3 regions of the Aeromonas sp. MR16 genome follow, and region 3 is predicted to be linked to each of the others. Evidence: predicted binding sites of a transcription regulator. Region 3 holds the regulator's gene; each other region holds the start of a gene.
What was found. The regulator sigma-54, encoded in region 3, starts transcription at its own class of promoters, with help from an activator protein. The targets are predictions, from matches to a motif close to TGGCACNGTTTTNGCTT.
Positions count from the first base shown of each region.

Region 1 (4,725 bases), on a different contig from region 3:
CAGCAACAGGCGCTGGCCGAGCATGAGCGGGCGCTGCGGGAGTACAACGCCTTCAAGAGCAAGGCGGCGCTGGTGCTGCCGGACTTCTTCGATGCCGAGCGCACCATTCCCAAGCTGGATTACGAGGTGGTGCCCGTCGCCTACGGGGATGCGCCCTACGGCGGGGTCGCCTGGTATCAGGATGGCAATCCCCAGACCGGTCGCAAGGGGCAGTTCTTCCTCAACACCTACTACCCCTATGGCCTGCAGAGCTGGAACATCAGCACCTTGCTGGCCCACGAGGGGGCGCCCGGCCACCACTTCCAGATCACCATAGCCCAGGAGCTGGCGGCCAAGGATCCCGACTTCCCGCTGTACGTGGCGAACGCCTCCTACACCGCCTATGCGGAAGGCTGGGCGCTCTACACCGAGTATCTGGCGGATCACGACTTGGGGCTCTATCAGGGGCGCGGTCTCTACGACCCTGCGGTGGGGGATGTGAAGGTCGAGGGCTCCCCCGCCTTCAACAACCAGCTGCAGTACTTCGGTCGCCTCAACGAGGAGATGCTCAGAGCCATGCGACTGGTGGTGGACACCGGCATCCACTGGTATGGCTGGAGCCACGACAGGGCCATCGGCTACATGCAGGAGAACTCGGCGCTGGGGGCGGGAGACATCAGCTCGGAGGTGCCGCGCTACATGGCCTACACCGGCCAAGCCACCTCCTACAAGGCGGGTCAGCTGGCCCTGATCCGGATGCGGGAATCCGCCGAGCAGGCCCTGGGCGGCAGTTTCGATCTCAAGGCCTTCCACCACCAGGTGCTGGAATACGGCATGCTGCCCATCTCGGTGCTGGAGCAGAAGAACCGGCAGTGGATAGAAGAGTCGAAGTGATCACAGATACGGCGCCCGGCAAGGCAGCGGGCGCCGCTTTCGATTAGGATACGACTCAATTTCCTTCACATTGCTACGGAAGACTTCCATGGAACTGATTGCACGTGAGATGGCCCCCCACAAGCGGGTTGCCCTGGTGGCTCACGACAACATGAAAACCCCCTTGCTGAACTGGGTGCTGCGCCGCAAGGAGGAGCTCAAGCTCCACCACCTCTATGCGACCGGCACCACGGGCACCCTGCTCGGCAAACAGGCACAGTTGCCCATCACCTGCCTCTTCTCCGGCCCCATGGGCGGCGACCAGCAGCTCGGCGCCCTGATCGCCGAGGGCAAGATCGACGTGATGATCTTCTTCTGGGATCCCCTCAATGCCGCGGCCCACGATCCGGATGTGAAGGCGCTGTTGCGTCTGGCGGCGGTGTGGAACATCCCGGTCGCCACCAACGAGGCGACCGCAGACTTCATCATGGACAGCCCGCACATGCAGCGCGCCTTCAGCATACAGGTGCCGGACTACGCCGGTTACCTCAAGGCACGCACCGAGTAACCAGCGCCAGACAGCAAAGAGCCGGACACATAGTCCGGCTCTGTTTATTTCAGGATGACGACAGGCTTAGCGCTGGAGGCTCTTCTGGGCGAACTTGGGCCTGGCGTTCATGATCTGCTCCACCTGCTCGTCGCTCATCTTGCCACGGGAGAGCCCCAACACCTTGTAGGTGAGCAGCGGCCGCGCCGGCAGGGCGATCATCAGGGCGCGGATCTGGTTCTCGTCCTCTTTCTCACGCACCGGCTTGCCGTAGGCATAGGTCAGCACCCCGGCATCCATCAGGTTTTTGACGGCGGGCTCGGTGATCGGCAAGTTTATGACGCTTTTACGCTGCAGCACGAACTCGCGCAGCACCGCCTTCTCGTTGAAATCGAGGAAGCCGATCATCTGGGCCAGCAGCCCCTGCTGACGGCGGGACTGCCACTCGTCACAGGCCCACTCCCAGGCGATCAGGAAACCCTGGCTGCAGAAGTAGGAGATGGCGATCAGCATGCCAACCCCGAGCCAGGCGGCATGTACCGTGGCCCACTGGCTGACGGCCCCCTTCATCAGGCCGGCCGGAAACAGCAAGATGATGCTGCAGCAGAGCAGCAACCAGACCATGAGCCAGTTGAGGCGGTTCAGCTGATAGAAATGTTGGATCCACCGTTTCATCGTTCATCCTTCCCAGAGCATTGTGGACAGTACTCAGCTGATAGCAATCGCTGTGCCAATGCGCAGCTAAGGTGGGCAAGGAAACAGACCGGGCGTTACATCCCCTTACAACTTGTTGATCCCATTATTATTAATTTCCCTTGTGAGACGGCCACCGGGTTGGTAAAAAACCTGCACTGTCATTGGGGAGTAGCAACCCGCCCGTGATCCGGGCAGGGCTCATGTCAACATTCTTGGATCTGCCGATCCATGGCATGAGCGGCGATAGCATCTATCGCTCTGCAAGACCTTTGGCCTCGATATGCTAGCCAGCCAGGCGAGCCGTATCGGGTCCATCGGTTGTTCTGCTCGCCTGGCGGTTGCCCATCATGCCGATCACCCTGCTGTTGTTCCTGCTCTCCGCCGTCACCATCTATCTCGCCTGCGAATATTTCGTCAACGGCATCGAGTGGACCGGTCATCACCTCAAATTATCCCAGAGCGCCACCGGCTCCCTGCTTGCCGCCCTCGGCACGGCGTTGCCGGAGTGCATCGTCACCCTGAGCGCCCTGCTGATGGGGGATACCTCTGCTCAGCAACAGATCGGGATAGGCGCCGCCCTCGGCGGTCCGCTGGTGCTCTCCACCCTGGGTTATGCCGCCGTCGGCCTGACCCTGCTGCTCTGCCTGAACCCTGACCAGAGGGTCATAGATAACGAGGTACAACGCGCCATAGGCCGGGATCAACGCTGGTTTGCCGGCATCTTCCTGGTGGCGGTGGCGCTCGGCATGGTGACCCTCACCGGCAAGGCCTGGCTGGCGCCGCTGTTCGTGCTGATCTATCTGGTCTATGTGCGGCGTGAGCTGAGGCAGACCGACAGCCATGAGGTCTCGTTGCCGGCCCCCCTCAAGCTGGATCCCGGGGCCAGGATCCCGGCGCGCGGCAAGGTGTTGCTGCAGACCCTGGGGGCGCTGCTGGCGGTGACGCTGGCGGCTCAACTCTTTGTTCATCAGCTGGAGAGCATGGGCGAACTGCTCGGCCTCTCCCCCGCCTTGGCGGCCCTGTTGCTGAGTCCGGTGGCGACCGAGATGCCGGAGCTGATGAACGTGCTGATCTGGGTGCGCCAGGGCAAGAACCGGCTGGCGCTGGCCAACATCTCCGGCGCCATGATGATCCAGGGCACCATTCCCAAGGCGTTCTGCCTGCTGTTCACCCCCTGGCTGCTGGACAGCACCATGCTGGTCTCCTCGCTGGTGACCCTGCTGGCGGTGGTGTTGCTGTGGTGGGGCTTTCGCCGGGGGAGGATGACGGCGGCCAGGCTGGCCTGGGTGGGGCTTATCTATCTCGCTTTCTGTGGCTGGCTGGGGGTGAGCTGAGGGCACGCTGGTTTGTGTGCATGACGCCATGAGAAAGGGCAGGATGAGATCCTGCCCTTGTTTATTTTCATGGGGTTATGTCAGCCCCTGAGCCCCGGGATCAAAACTCCTTGAACCAGCGCTGGATCTGCTTGGGATCCTTGCTCTGGGTCAGGGAGAGCATCAGCAGGATGCGCGCCTTCTGCGGGTTCAGGGTGCCTGCGGCCACGAAGCCGTACTTGGCGTCGTCGATCTCGGCGTCCAGGGTGGTGGCGCCGGTCGGCACGCGGGCAGAGCGCACCACCCGGATGCCGTCCTCGCTCGCCTTGGCCAGGGTATCGAACAGGCTGTGGTAGAGATTGCCGTTGCCCACCCCGGCGCTGACGATGCCGTCAAACTTGGCATCCACCAGGGCCTTGGCCGGCAGATCGCTGGCGTTGGCATAGTTGTAGACGATGCCCACCTGGGGCAGCTTGTCGAGCTTGCTCACGTCGAACGGGGTCTTGCTGGTGTGCAGGCGAGCCGGGCTGCGCTGGTAGTCGATCTTGCCGTTGTGGATATAGCCGAGCGGGCCGAAGTTCGGGGCCGCGAAGGTCTGCACCCCGGTGGTGTTGGTCTTGGTGACGTCACGGGCATCCAGCACGGTGTCGTTCATGGCGACCATGACGCCACGGCCCTTGGAGCTCGGATCCGAGGCGGTGACCACGGCGTTGTAGAGATTCAGCGGACCGTCGGCACTCATGGCGGTGGAGGGACGCATGGCGCCAACCAGCACCACCGGCTTGTCGCTCTTGACGGTGAGGTTCAGGAAGTAGGCGGTCTCTTCCATGGTGTCGGTGCCGTGGGTGATGACGATGCCATCCACGTCATCCTTGGCCAGCAGCTCATTCACCCGTTTGGCCAGCTTGAGCCACACCTCGTCGTTCATATCCTGGGAGCCAATCTTGACCACCTGCTCCCCCTGCACCTCGGCCACGTTCTTCATCTCGGGCACGGCGGCAATCAGGGTCTCGATGGCCACCTTGCCGGCCTCGTAGTTGGACTGGGTCGCAGACTGACCCGCCCCGGCGATGGTGCCGCCGGTCGCCAGGATGTGCACGCTGGGCAGCGCCATCGCCAGGGGGGAGAGGGTCAGGCCGAGTACGGTGGCGAGCAGGGTCTTGCGGATAGGGAGGGTCATGCTGCAATCCTTCTGGATGGTTGATTGCAGCATTTTTATTCTTTTTAAACCGAATTTAAGTGATCACTCTCACCATTAAAAACAAGTAAACAGAATATTAGTCTGTTTTTTACCTCTATGGTGTTAGTTCACTCTAC
Region 1 is NZ_JAKZFK010000002.1:84,398-89,122, reverse strand. It holds gene MM194_RS02825 (DUF885 domain-containing protein) at 1-873, shown strand, start outside; gene MM194_RS02820 (methylglyoxal synthase) at 962-1,420, shown strand; gene MM194_RS02815 (superinfection exclusion B family protein) at 1,487-2,074, opposite strand; yybP-ykoY riboswitch at 2,245-2,353, shown strand; gene MM194_RS02810 (sodium:calcium antiporter) at 2,443-3,429, shown strand; gene ansB (L-asparaginase 2) at 3,530-4,588, opposite strand; gene MM194_RS02800 (heavy metal-associated domain-containing protein) at 4,717-4,725, opposite strand, start outside.
Region 1: MM194_RS02815 (superinfection exclusion B family protein) is a predicted target of sigma-54. The motif match lies at 2,116-2,132, and genes of this name have one in related genera.

Region 2 (4,725 bases), on a different contig from region 3:
CATCTATGCCGGTGCCCTCGATCTCGGGGCGCTGGGGGTCGAGGCCGAGAGCGAGCAGATCCTCAAGGTGACCCTGGAGCGGCCCGTGCCCTACTTCCTGCAACTCATCAGCCAACGCCCCTTCGTGCCGGTCAACGGCAAGGCTATCGCCCAGTTTGGCAAGCAGTGGACCCAGCCCGGCAAGCTGGTCAGCAATGGCGCCTATAAGCTGGTGAACTGGGTGCCGAACGAGCGCATCGAGGCCGAACGCAACGCCCAGTACTGGGACGATGTCCACACCCGCATCCAGCGGGTCACCTATCTGCCGCTCGCCTCCCAGCATGCGGAGCGACTGCGCTACGAGGCGGGGGAGATCCAGCTCACCAACAAGGTGGCGCTGGAGTATTACCAGAAAACCATGCAGGAAACCCCTGAGCGGATCTGGGGCTTGCCGCTGCTCGGCACCTATCTCTATACCTTCAACCTGCGCCGTCCCGAACTGCAGGATGTGCGGGTGCGTCAGGCGCTCTCCATGGCCATCGATCGCCACCTGTTGACCGAGAAGGTCAGTGGCCAGGGGGAGCTCGCCGCCTGGTCTCTGCTGCCCGCCATGCCGGGTTATGAGGAGCTCGGCTCCGGGTTGTCCTCGCTGGATCAACCGACCCGGCTTGCCAAGGCGGTCGCATTGCTTGCGGCGGCGGGTTACAACAGCGCCCATCCTCTCAAGCTGACGCTGACCTACAACACCTCGGAGAACCACAAGAAGCTGGCGCTGGCGGTGGCGGCCATGTGGAAGCCGCTGGGGGTGACGGTGGAGCTCAATAACATGGAGTGGAACGCCTACCAGGTGGCGAAAGACAGCGGAGATTTCATGCTGGCTCGCTCGTTTTTGTTTGGTGATTATGTTGAGCCTTCCTCCATGCTCAACAGTTTCCGCTGCCAGGATCCCCAGAACGAGAGCGGCTACTGCAACCCGGCCTTCGATGGGCTGTTGCAACAAGCGGCGGATACCCTGAACGGGACCACCCGGACCGGGCTCTACCATCAGGCCGAGCAGTTGCTGATGGAGGAGATGCCGGCCATTCCTGTCTATCACTACAACCAGATGCGGCTGGTGGATCCCAGCCTGCGCGGCCTGCCCAGCCGCAACCTGAAGGGGGCGATCGCCACCAAGGATCTCTATTTCAGTCAGCCATGAGGAAAGCGGGATGAAGATAGCCATTGTTTCCGATGTGCACGGCAGTCTGGATGCCCTGGAGCAGGTGTTGGCGCGGCTCGCCCCCTGGCAGCCGGATCACTACCTGCTGCTCGGGGATCTGCTCAATCACGGCCCGCGCAATCCGGTACCGGCAGGCTATGCGCCCGCGGCGGTGGCCGAGCGGCTCAATCAGCTGGCCCCCCGCATCATGGCGGTGCGGGGCAACTGTGATTCGGAAGTGGATCAGATGCTGCTCGATTTCCCCATCACCGCGCCTTACAACCAGCTGCTGGTGGACGGGCGGCGCTGGTTCGTCAGCCACGGCCACCTCTACCGCCCAGGCGAGGTGCCCCTGCCGGCGGGCAGCCTGTTTATCAGCGGCCATACCCATGTCCCCGTGCTGCAGCGGGAAGGGGATCTGGTGCTGGTGAATCCGGGATCCATCTGTTTTCCGCGGGGGGACTGGGCGGCCAGCTATGGCTGTTATGAGGAGGGGATGCTGCGCATTCATGCCTGCGCCGATGGCGCCGAGCTGATGCGGCTGGTGTTGTGAAAGGCTAGCGGATACGCGGATACAAAGAGGGGAAAGGATCAGGCCTTGATACCCAGGGAGCGGGTGCCGGAGCGGGTGTTGCCCTTGGCGTCGTAGGTCAGGGAATTTCTGTCGCGCAGCTTGCTGAGAAAACTGGCAAGGCGGCGGTTGGAGATGATGCTGAGCTCGAGCAGTCGACCATTGAGGTTGTTTTGCTCCTGGCAGGCGTCCAGCTTGGCTTGCAATGCCTGCATCTGTGCCGGGAAGGCAGCGAGCCGTTGCTGCAGATCGGGCAGCTCGGCCAGACTCTTGTCCAGGGTCTCGATAGCCAGCAGCAGTTGCTGCTTGCGATCGGTCAGCGCCGGCAAGGCCAGGGCCTGGTGTTGTTTGAGCAGGTCAAACTCCTCCGCCAGCAAGCCTTGCATCTGGGAGAGGTATTCGTCTTGGGCGTGCAGCAGCGAAGGCAGATCCATCATCCGAGCCGTTTATCCAGATCGGCTTCAAAACTGAACATCTTCTTGGCCACGGCGGCGCTGTCGACCTTGTATTCCCCACTGGCCACGGCCTTCTTCAGGCTTTCGACGCGGCTATCATTACCGGTGGAGGCGGTGTTGAGGGTCTTCTGCATCTGTTGCAATTGCTGCGCCTCATTGGTCAAGGAGACAGAGTCAGTCTTGACGGTTGCCGCGCGGTTGCCTTCGGCCGAGGTCGTAGACTTGCTGGCCACACCCTGACTGGTTGCGTTATTTTGCAACCTGCTGTTTGCCAAGTTGTTGATATTGTTGATAGCCATACGCTTTACCTTCGTCTGCTTTGCTGTTCGCTTATCTGTTTATCGGTGACGGTGGTCAGAACTTTAGAAAAAAAATCGAAGCATTAACAAAATAATCAAAATGTGACCACCACGGAACCAACGGCACTGACGGTGCCCTGTACCTGTCTGCCCGAGCGAATGTTAACTAGCCTGATCATGTCTCCGAAGCTGCCATCTTGCAAGGCTCGGGCCATGGTTTTGATCTGCATGCTGCTATTTTCGGCGAGGAGAGTCACCTCGTCTCCTTTGCACACCACACAGACCTGGGTGAGCCGAACGGGTTGACCCGGTTTCAGTTCACGCTTGCTGCGTGCGCCGATGAGGGGGGCCGGATCGCTCAGATAGTCGCCACGGACCAGGGTCTGGTCCTGATAGGCCAGGGTCAGCATGGACTCACTGAGGATGTCGCCCTTGGCCACCGGGGTAGCGACTGTGACATAGGGCTTCTGGATGCTGACCCGCACCGGCAGGTAGAGATCCCAGGGCTGCGCCGATCCGCACTTAAGATAGACGGTGGTGTTGCGGCGGATCTCCATCCTGGCGGGGAAGGAGATGGTCAGGCCATCCTCGCAGCGGTTGAGGGGGAGCCGCTCATCGATGGCCGCGGCCTTGACCTCGGCCTGGGCATCGAGGGGGATGTCCAGCTGGCCGAGAACGAACGCCTGCGCCTGTTCCTGCAGGTATTGGGTGACCTCGGACGCCATGGCGTGAGAGAGGCCGCAAAACGGCAGTAAGATCAGGAAAAGTCTACTAATCATTTTTGCTTGCCGGTCGATAAGTTGATCACGTATACCACCGTAGTTAACTATGCTTGCTGCTGAATTTGGTTGCCGAGACATCGATCGTCTGACGCAAGCCAACCCGCATGCAGCGACATATGCACGATCAGTGCCAAGCGTTTTTAGGGAGTGTTTATGGCGAGTATTTTGGACTCGGTCAACCAACGGACCCAGCTGGTGGGACAAAACCGACTGGAGTTACTGTTGTTTCGTCTCAACGGACGTCAAAGATTTGGCATCAACGTGTTCAAGGTGCGTGAGGTGCTGCAATGCCCCCCCTTGACCGTCATGCCCAAACTCAACTCCTGCATTCGCGGTGTGGCCCATATCCGTGGCCAGACCATCTCGGTGATCGATCTCAGCATGGCGATGGGCAATCGCCCGATCCAGGATATTTCCAAGTGCTTCATCATCATCTCCGAGTACAACAGATCCATTCAGGGGTTCCTGGTGCAATCGGTCGAGCGCATCATCAACATGAACTGGGAGTCCATCCTGCCGCCTCCCAAGGGGGCCGGTCGCATCAACTACATGACGGCGGTCACCGAGGTGGACGGCGAGTTGGTGGAAATCCTGGACGTGGAGCGCATCCTCAACGAGATCTCGCCGGTCTCCACCGAGGTGAGTGCCGAGCTGGTGGAAGCCAGCGTGGAGCGCAATCCTCACGGGCGTCCGGTGTTGGTCGCCGATGACTCCTCGGTGGCGCGCAAGCAGGTGCAGCGGGCGCTGGAGGCGATCGGGGTGCAGTGTGTGCTGGCCAAAGACGGGCGCGAGGCGCTCAACATGCTGCTGGAGATGGCCAAGCTGGGTCCCATCAAGGATCAGATTGCGCTGGTCATCTCCGACATCGAGATGCCGGAGATGGACGGGTACACCTTCACGGCGGAGATCCGCAACAATCCCGCGCTCAAGGAGTTGCATGTTATCCTGCACACCTCCCTCAGCGGGGTGTTCAATCAGGCCATGGTACAGAAGGTTGGCGCGAACAATTTCATTGCCAAATTCCAGCCTGATGAATTGGCCAAGGCCGTACAAGGCGCTCTCTAATAAAGAAGAAAAAACTGCATGAAGACACTGTCGGACGACTTATACAAACAATTCAGCCATTTTCTGGCGCTGCAGAGCGGCATAGTGCTGGGTGACAACAAACAGTATCTGGTCAAGAGCCGTCTGTCGCCCTTGATGACTCAGTTTGGTATCGAGAGTCTGTCTGAACTGGTGACCCGGGCGATGAACGTGCGCGAACGGGATCTGAAGATGGCCGTGATTGACGCCATGACCACCAACGAGACTCTGTGGTTTCGCGATACCTACCCGTTTCAGCTGCTGAGCGATAAGATTTTCCCGGAACTTGGCAAGAGCGGCCGTCCCATCAAGATCTGGTCCGCCGCCTCTTCCTCCGGGCAGGAGCCTTACTCCATCG
Region 2 is NZ_JAKZFK010000007.1:120,275-124,999, reverse strand. It holds gene MM194_RS07925 (peptide ABC transporter substrate-binding protein) at 1-1,177, shown strand, start outside; gene yfcE (phosphodiesterase) at 1,188-1,730, shown strand; gene MM194_RS07915 (flagellar protein FlgN) at 1,769-2,185, opposite strand; gene flgM (flagellar biosynthesis anti-sigma factor FlgM) at 2,182-2,502, opposite strand; gene flgA (flagellar basal body P-ring formation chaperone FlgA) at 2,598-3,203, opposite strand; gene MM194_RS07900 (chemotaxis protein CheV) at 3,438-4,349, shown strand; gene MM194_RS07895 (protein-glutamate O-methyltransferase) at 4,368-4,725, shown strand, end outside.
Region 2: flgA (flagellar basal body P-ring formation chaperone FlgA) is a predicted target of sigma-54. The motif match lies at 3,401-3,417, and genes of this name have one in related genera.

Region 3 (4,725 bases):
GGTGAACAGCGCCACTACGGCGGCCAAGGCCTCTTCTTCTTCCGGCCCCTCCACCTGGACTTCCACTTGCTTGCCCTGGGCGGAGTCGAGCATCAGCAGGCCGATAACGCTGTCCGCATCGGCCTCCACCCCGTCCTCGTTGCGCAGCAGCACATGGGCATCGAAGCCCTGCACCAGCTCGAACAACATCATGGCCGGTCTGGCATGAATACCCAGCTTGTTTTTGACTTCTACCGAGGCGGAAACTGTCATCTGAGCGTCCTGTTGGTCTATCAGACTTGCGGTGAACGCTTGTCCAGCGTGCGGTGGCGGATCTGCACGTTCTTGCCGAGCAGACGGAAGGCGCTGGCCAGCCGCTCGGCAACGAACACCGAGCGGTGCTGGCCACCGGTACAGCCGATGCCGACCGTCACATAGCTGCGATTGTTGCGCTCCAGCTGGGGCAACCAGGTCGCCAGCATGTTCTCTATCTGCTGGATGAACAGCATGACGTCAGGCTGGGCCGAGAGGTAATTGGCGACCGGCTCATCCTGGCCGGTGAAGGGCTTGAGTTCGGGGATCCAGTGCGGGTTGGGCAGGAAACGGGCATCGAACACGAAGTCTGCGTCCTTGGGAATGCCGTACTTGAAGCCGAACGACTCGAACACCAGCACCAGCTCGTTCTCTTTCTTGCCGAGCACCCGGGTCTTGATGAGCTCGCTCAGGTCGTGAATGCTGAGGCTGGTGGTGTCGATGCGCAGATCGGCGGTGGAGGAGAGCGGTGCCAGCAGGTGGGTCTCTTCCCGGATCGCCTCATCCAGTGACAGCTTGTTGCGCGACAAGGGGTGCAGCCGGCGACTCTCGCCATAGCGCTTGAGCAGGGTGGTGTTGTCGGCATCGAAGAAGAAGCTGGAGAACTCCACCCGCCCCTCGTTGCGTACTTGAGCCAGCAGGTTGTCCAGTTTATCAGGCTGGCTGGGCAGGTTGCGCACGTCTATGCTGACCGCCAGCTTGTCATACTGGCTCTCCACCGAGACGATCAGCTGGGGCAGCAGATTGACCGGCAAGTTATCCACGCAGTAGTACCCCAGATCCTCCAGCACCCTCAGGGCTACCGTCTTGCCGGAGCCCGAACGGCCGCTTACCACTATTAATTGCATCTTGTCCCCTCACGCCAACATGGCTGTGTCGTGCCCGGCATCAGGCCGAGGTCATGATCTGATAGAGCTCTTCATCGCTGGTCGCCTGGCGCAACTGACGGCAGACCGCCTTGTCGCCGAGCTTGGATGCCATCAGGGAAAGGGTCTTAAGATGCTGCTTGCACTCGCTTTCCGGCACCAGCAATGCAAACAGCAGGTCAACCGGTTGATTGTCGATGGAATCGAAAGGGATGGATTCGGAGAAGGTCATCAGCACGGCGGTCGGCGCGAAGGCGTCGTCGATCCGACCGTGGGGAATGGCAATACCGGCACCGATCCCGGTACTGCCCATTTTTTCCCGCGCCAGCAGGCTCTCGAACAGTACCTGACGGGAGGTGCCGAGGCGCTCTGCGGCCAACTCACTGATGATCTCGAGGGCGCGTTTCTTGCTGGTACAGGGGACCGCACTCTTGGTGCAGTCCCGACTCAGTATGTGTTCAAGTTGCATAGTTATTTTTGATTTAATTTATCTTTGTGCTTGATGATCTGCCGATCCAGTTTATCCAGCAGGGTATCAATCGCAGCATACATGTCGGCATGCTGCGAATTGGCGAACACCTCCCCCCCGCTGACATGCAGCTTGGCTTCGGCAATCTGGTTCAGTTTTTCGACGCTCAACACCACGTGTACGTTGTTGATATGGTCAAAGTGACGCTCGAGTTTGGCAAATTTGTTGTTCACATAATCACGCAGAGCTTCGGTAATCTCGACATGGTGTCCGGTCAGGTTAATTTGCATAACGTCTTCCTTTTGTTTGCCTAAACCAGGCGTTTGCGCTGATTCGATGGCGGGATCAACAAGGATTCACGGTACTTTGCGATCGTGCGTCTCGCCACCATAATACCCTGTTCGGCCAGCAAATCCGCGATCTTGCTATCACTAAGCGGTTTGGCAGGGTTCTCTGCCGTCACCAACTTTTTGATCAGGGCGCGAATTGCGGTCGATGAGCACTCCCCTCCTCCCTCCGTATTGACATGACTGGAGAAGAAAAACTTCAGTTCAAAAATGCCGCGGTGTGTGTGCATGTACTTCTGGGTCGTCACCCGTGAAATGGTCGACTCATGCATCTCCACCGCCTCGGCGATGTCGTTGAGCACCATGGGTTTCATGGCCTCCTCACCGTATTCGAAGAAGCCCTGCTGCTGCTCGACGATGCAGCTGGCCACCTTGAGCAGGGTGTCGTTGCGACTCTCCAGGCTCTTGATAAACCACTTCGCTTCCTGTAGGTGGGAGCGAATGAACTGGGTATCCGTGCTGCTGCGCGCGTTGCGGGCCATGGCCGCGTAGGCCTCGTTGACGCGAATGCGCGGCGCCGAATCCGGATTGAGCTCCACCACCCACTTGTTGCCCTTCTTGATCACGGACACGTCCGGGATCACGTATTGAGATTCGCTCTGGATGATGCCGTTGCCGGGCCTTGGTTCCAGTTGCTGGATGAGATCCAGCACCTCCTTGAGGTCGCTCTCCTTGAGCTTGGTCTTGCGGGCCAGGGTGCGATAATCGCGATTGCCGAGCAAGTCCATGTACTCGCTGATCACCTCCCTCGCCTCATTGAGCCAGGGCAGATCGGCCGAATACTGGCCAAGCTGGATCAGCAGACACTCCTGGACCGACCGGGCCGCAATGCCGATCGGATCGAAATGCTGCACCCGCTTGAGCACGGCCTCAACCTCATCCAGTTCGACTTCTACCTCATCGCTGCTGACTGCAGCCTGAATATCCTCGAGGGAGACGGTCAGATAACCGGAGTCGTCGATGGCGTCGATGATGGCGAGGGCGATGGCGGCGTCCAGATCGCTGAACGGCGTCAGCCGCATCTGCCACAGCAGATAGTCCTGCAGGTTTTCGGTGGTTTCCCCCTGATAGACGCTGTCTTCCCCATCGTGGATGGGGCCTGCGCTCTGGGCTGTGCCGGCCGAATAGACATCGTCCCAGGTGGTATCCACCGGCAGCTCGTCCGGCATCTTGTCCTGCGCCATGGCATCGCTGGAGTCGAGTTGACTGGCGTCGGGCACCTCTGTCGGGTTGGTTTCCTGCGCCTCGTTCTCCTCTTGCTCCAGCAAGGGGTTACTGTCGAGCGCTTGCTGAATTTCCTGCTGGAGTTCCAGCGTGGAGAGCTGGAGCAGACGAATCGCTTGTTGTAATTGTGGCGTCATGGTCAGTGACTGACCGAGGCGCAACTGTAATGTCGGCTTCATCTACGTCGGGATATCCTTATGTTCAGCGAGGCAGTCACCTAACAAAAATGAGGGATGCCCCCTTACTATAGACTGAATTGATCGCCCAAATAGACGCGCTTGACCTGCTCATCGGCGAGGATATCGACCGGAGCGCCTTCGGCAATCATCTTGCCATGGCTGACGATATAGGCCTTCTCGCACACATCCAGCGTCTCTCTGACGTTGTGGTCGGTGATCAATACACCCAGCCCCCGCTCTTTCAGATGTTGGATGATCTTCTTGATATCTATCACTGAAATAGGATCAACACCTGCGAAAGGCTCATCAAGCAGGATAAATCTCGGTTCTGCCGCCAGGGCGCGCGCGATCTCGACCCGCCGCCGCTCGCCACCGGACAGGCTCTGCCCCAGGCTGTCGCGGATATGAGTGATGTTGAACTCTTCCAGCAGCTGCTCGACCTTGTCTTCCCGCTCTTCGCTGCTCAAGCCCTTGCGAGTCTGCATGACCCCCATCAGGTTATCGAACACCGACAGACGGCGGAAGATCGAGGCCTCCTGCGGCAGATAGCCGATGCCGTTGCGGGCCCGGATGTGCATGGGTTGCAGGCTGATGTCCTGATCGTCGATGGTGATGAGGCCGGCATCCCGTTGCACCAGGCCCACGATCATGTAGAAGGAGGTGGTCTTGCCCGCCCCGTTCGGGCCGAGCAGCCCCACGATCTGACCGGTACCCACTTCCAGGCTCACGTCGCTGACGACCATGCGGCGCTTGTAGCTCTTCTGCAGGCCAACTGCTTTTAACACTGCCATGGCTCGTTTCCTACTTCTTCTGATCGGCGGGCTTGTCGAAGTTTTCTATCTGATCCGGCAGGAACACCGTCTTGACGCGCTGGGCCGGGCCCTTGCTCTCGGCAATCATCTTCTGGGTGACGATGTCATAGCGGATCAGATCCCCGTTGACCTGGCTGTCTTCCTGCTTGAGCTGGCCGTTACCGGTGATGGTGACCTGCCGGTTCTTCAGCTCGTAACGGATGCTGTTGCCATGGGCGTTGACCGGCTTGCCGTTGTCCAGCACCTGGAAGAAGGTGGCGGGGTTGCCATAGGCGGTCATCACCTCGGCGCCCTTTTCGCCGGAGCGGATCACCACCACCTTGTCGGCCTTAATCTTGATGGAGCCCTGAGTGATGATCACATCCTCACTGAAGGTGATGCGGTTGTCCTGCATCTCGGCCACTTGCTTGACCGCATCCACGTAGACTTTCTGGGTGAAGTCGGATTCTTTGGCATTCACAACACCGCACAACAGCAGGGCGGCGAGGGCCAGATTAACGTTTTTCATTGAAATAAGTGGCATGGCCTTTATCCAGT
Region 3 is NZ_JAKZFK010000042.1:6,986-11,710, reverse strand. It holds gene npr (PTS phosphocarrier protein NPr) at 1-252, opposite strand, end outside; gene rapZ (RNase adapter RapZ) at 273-1,139, opposite strand; gene ptsN (PTS IIA-like nitrogen regulatory protein PtsN) at 1,180-1,626, opposite strand; gene hpf (ribosome hibernation promoting factor) at 1,629-1,916, opposite strand; gene MM194_RS20155 (RNA polymerase factor sigma-54) at 1,937-3,376, opposite strand; gene lptB (LPS export ABC transporter ATP-binding protein) at 3,442-4,167, opposite strand; gene lptA (lipopolysaccharide transport periplasmic protein LptA) at 4,178-4,696, opposite strand; gene lptC (LPS export ABC transporter periplasmic protein LptC) at 4,683-4,725, opposite strand, start outside.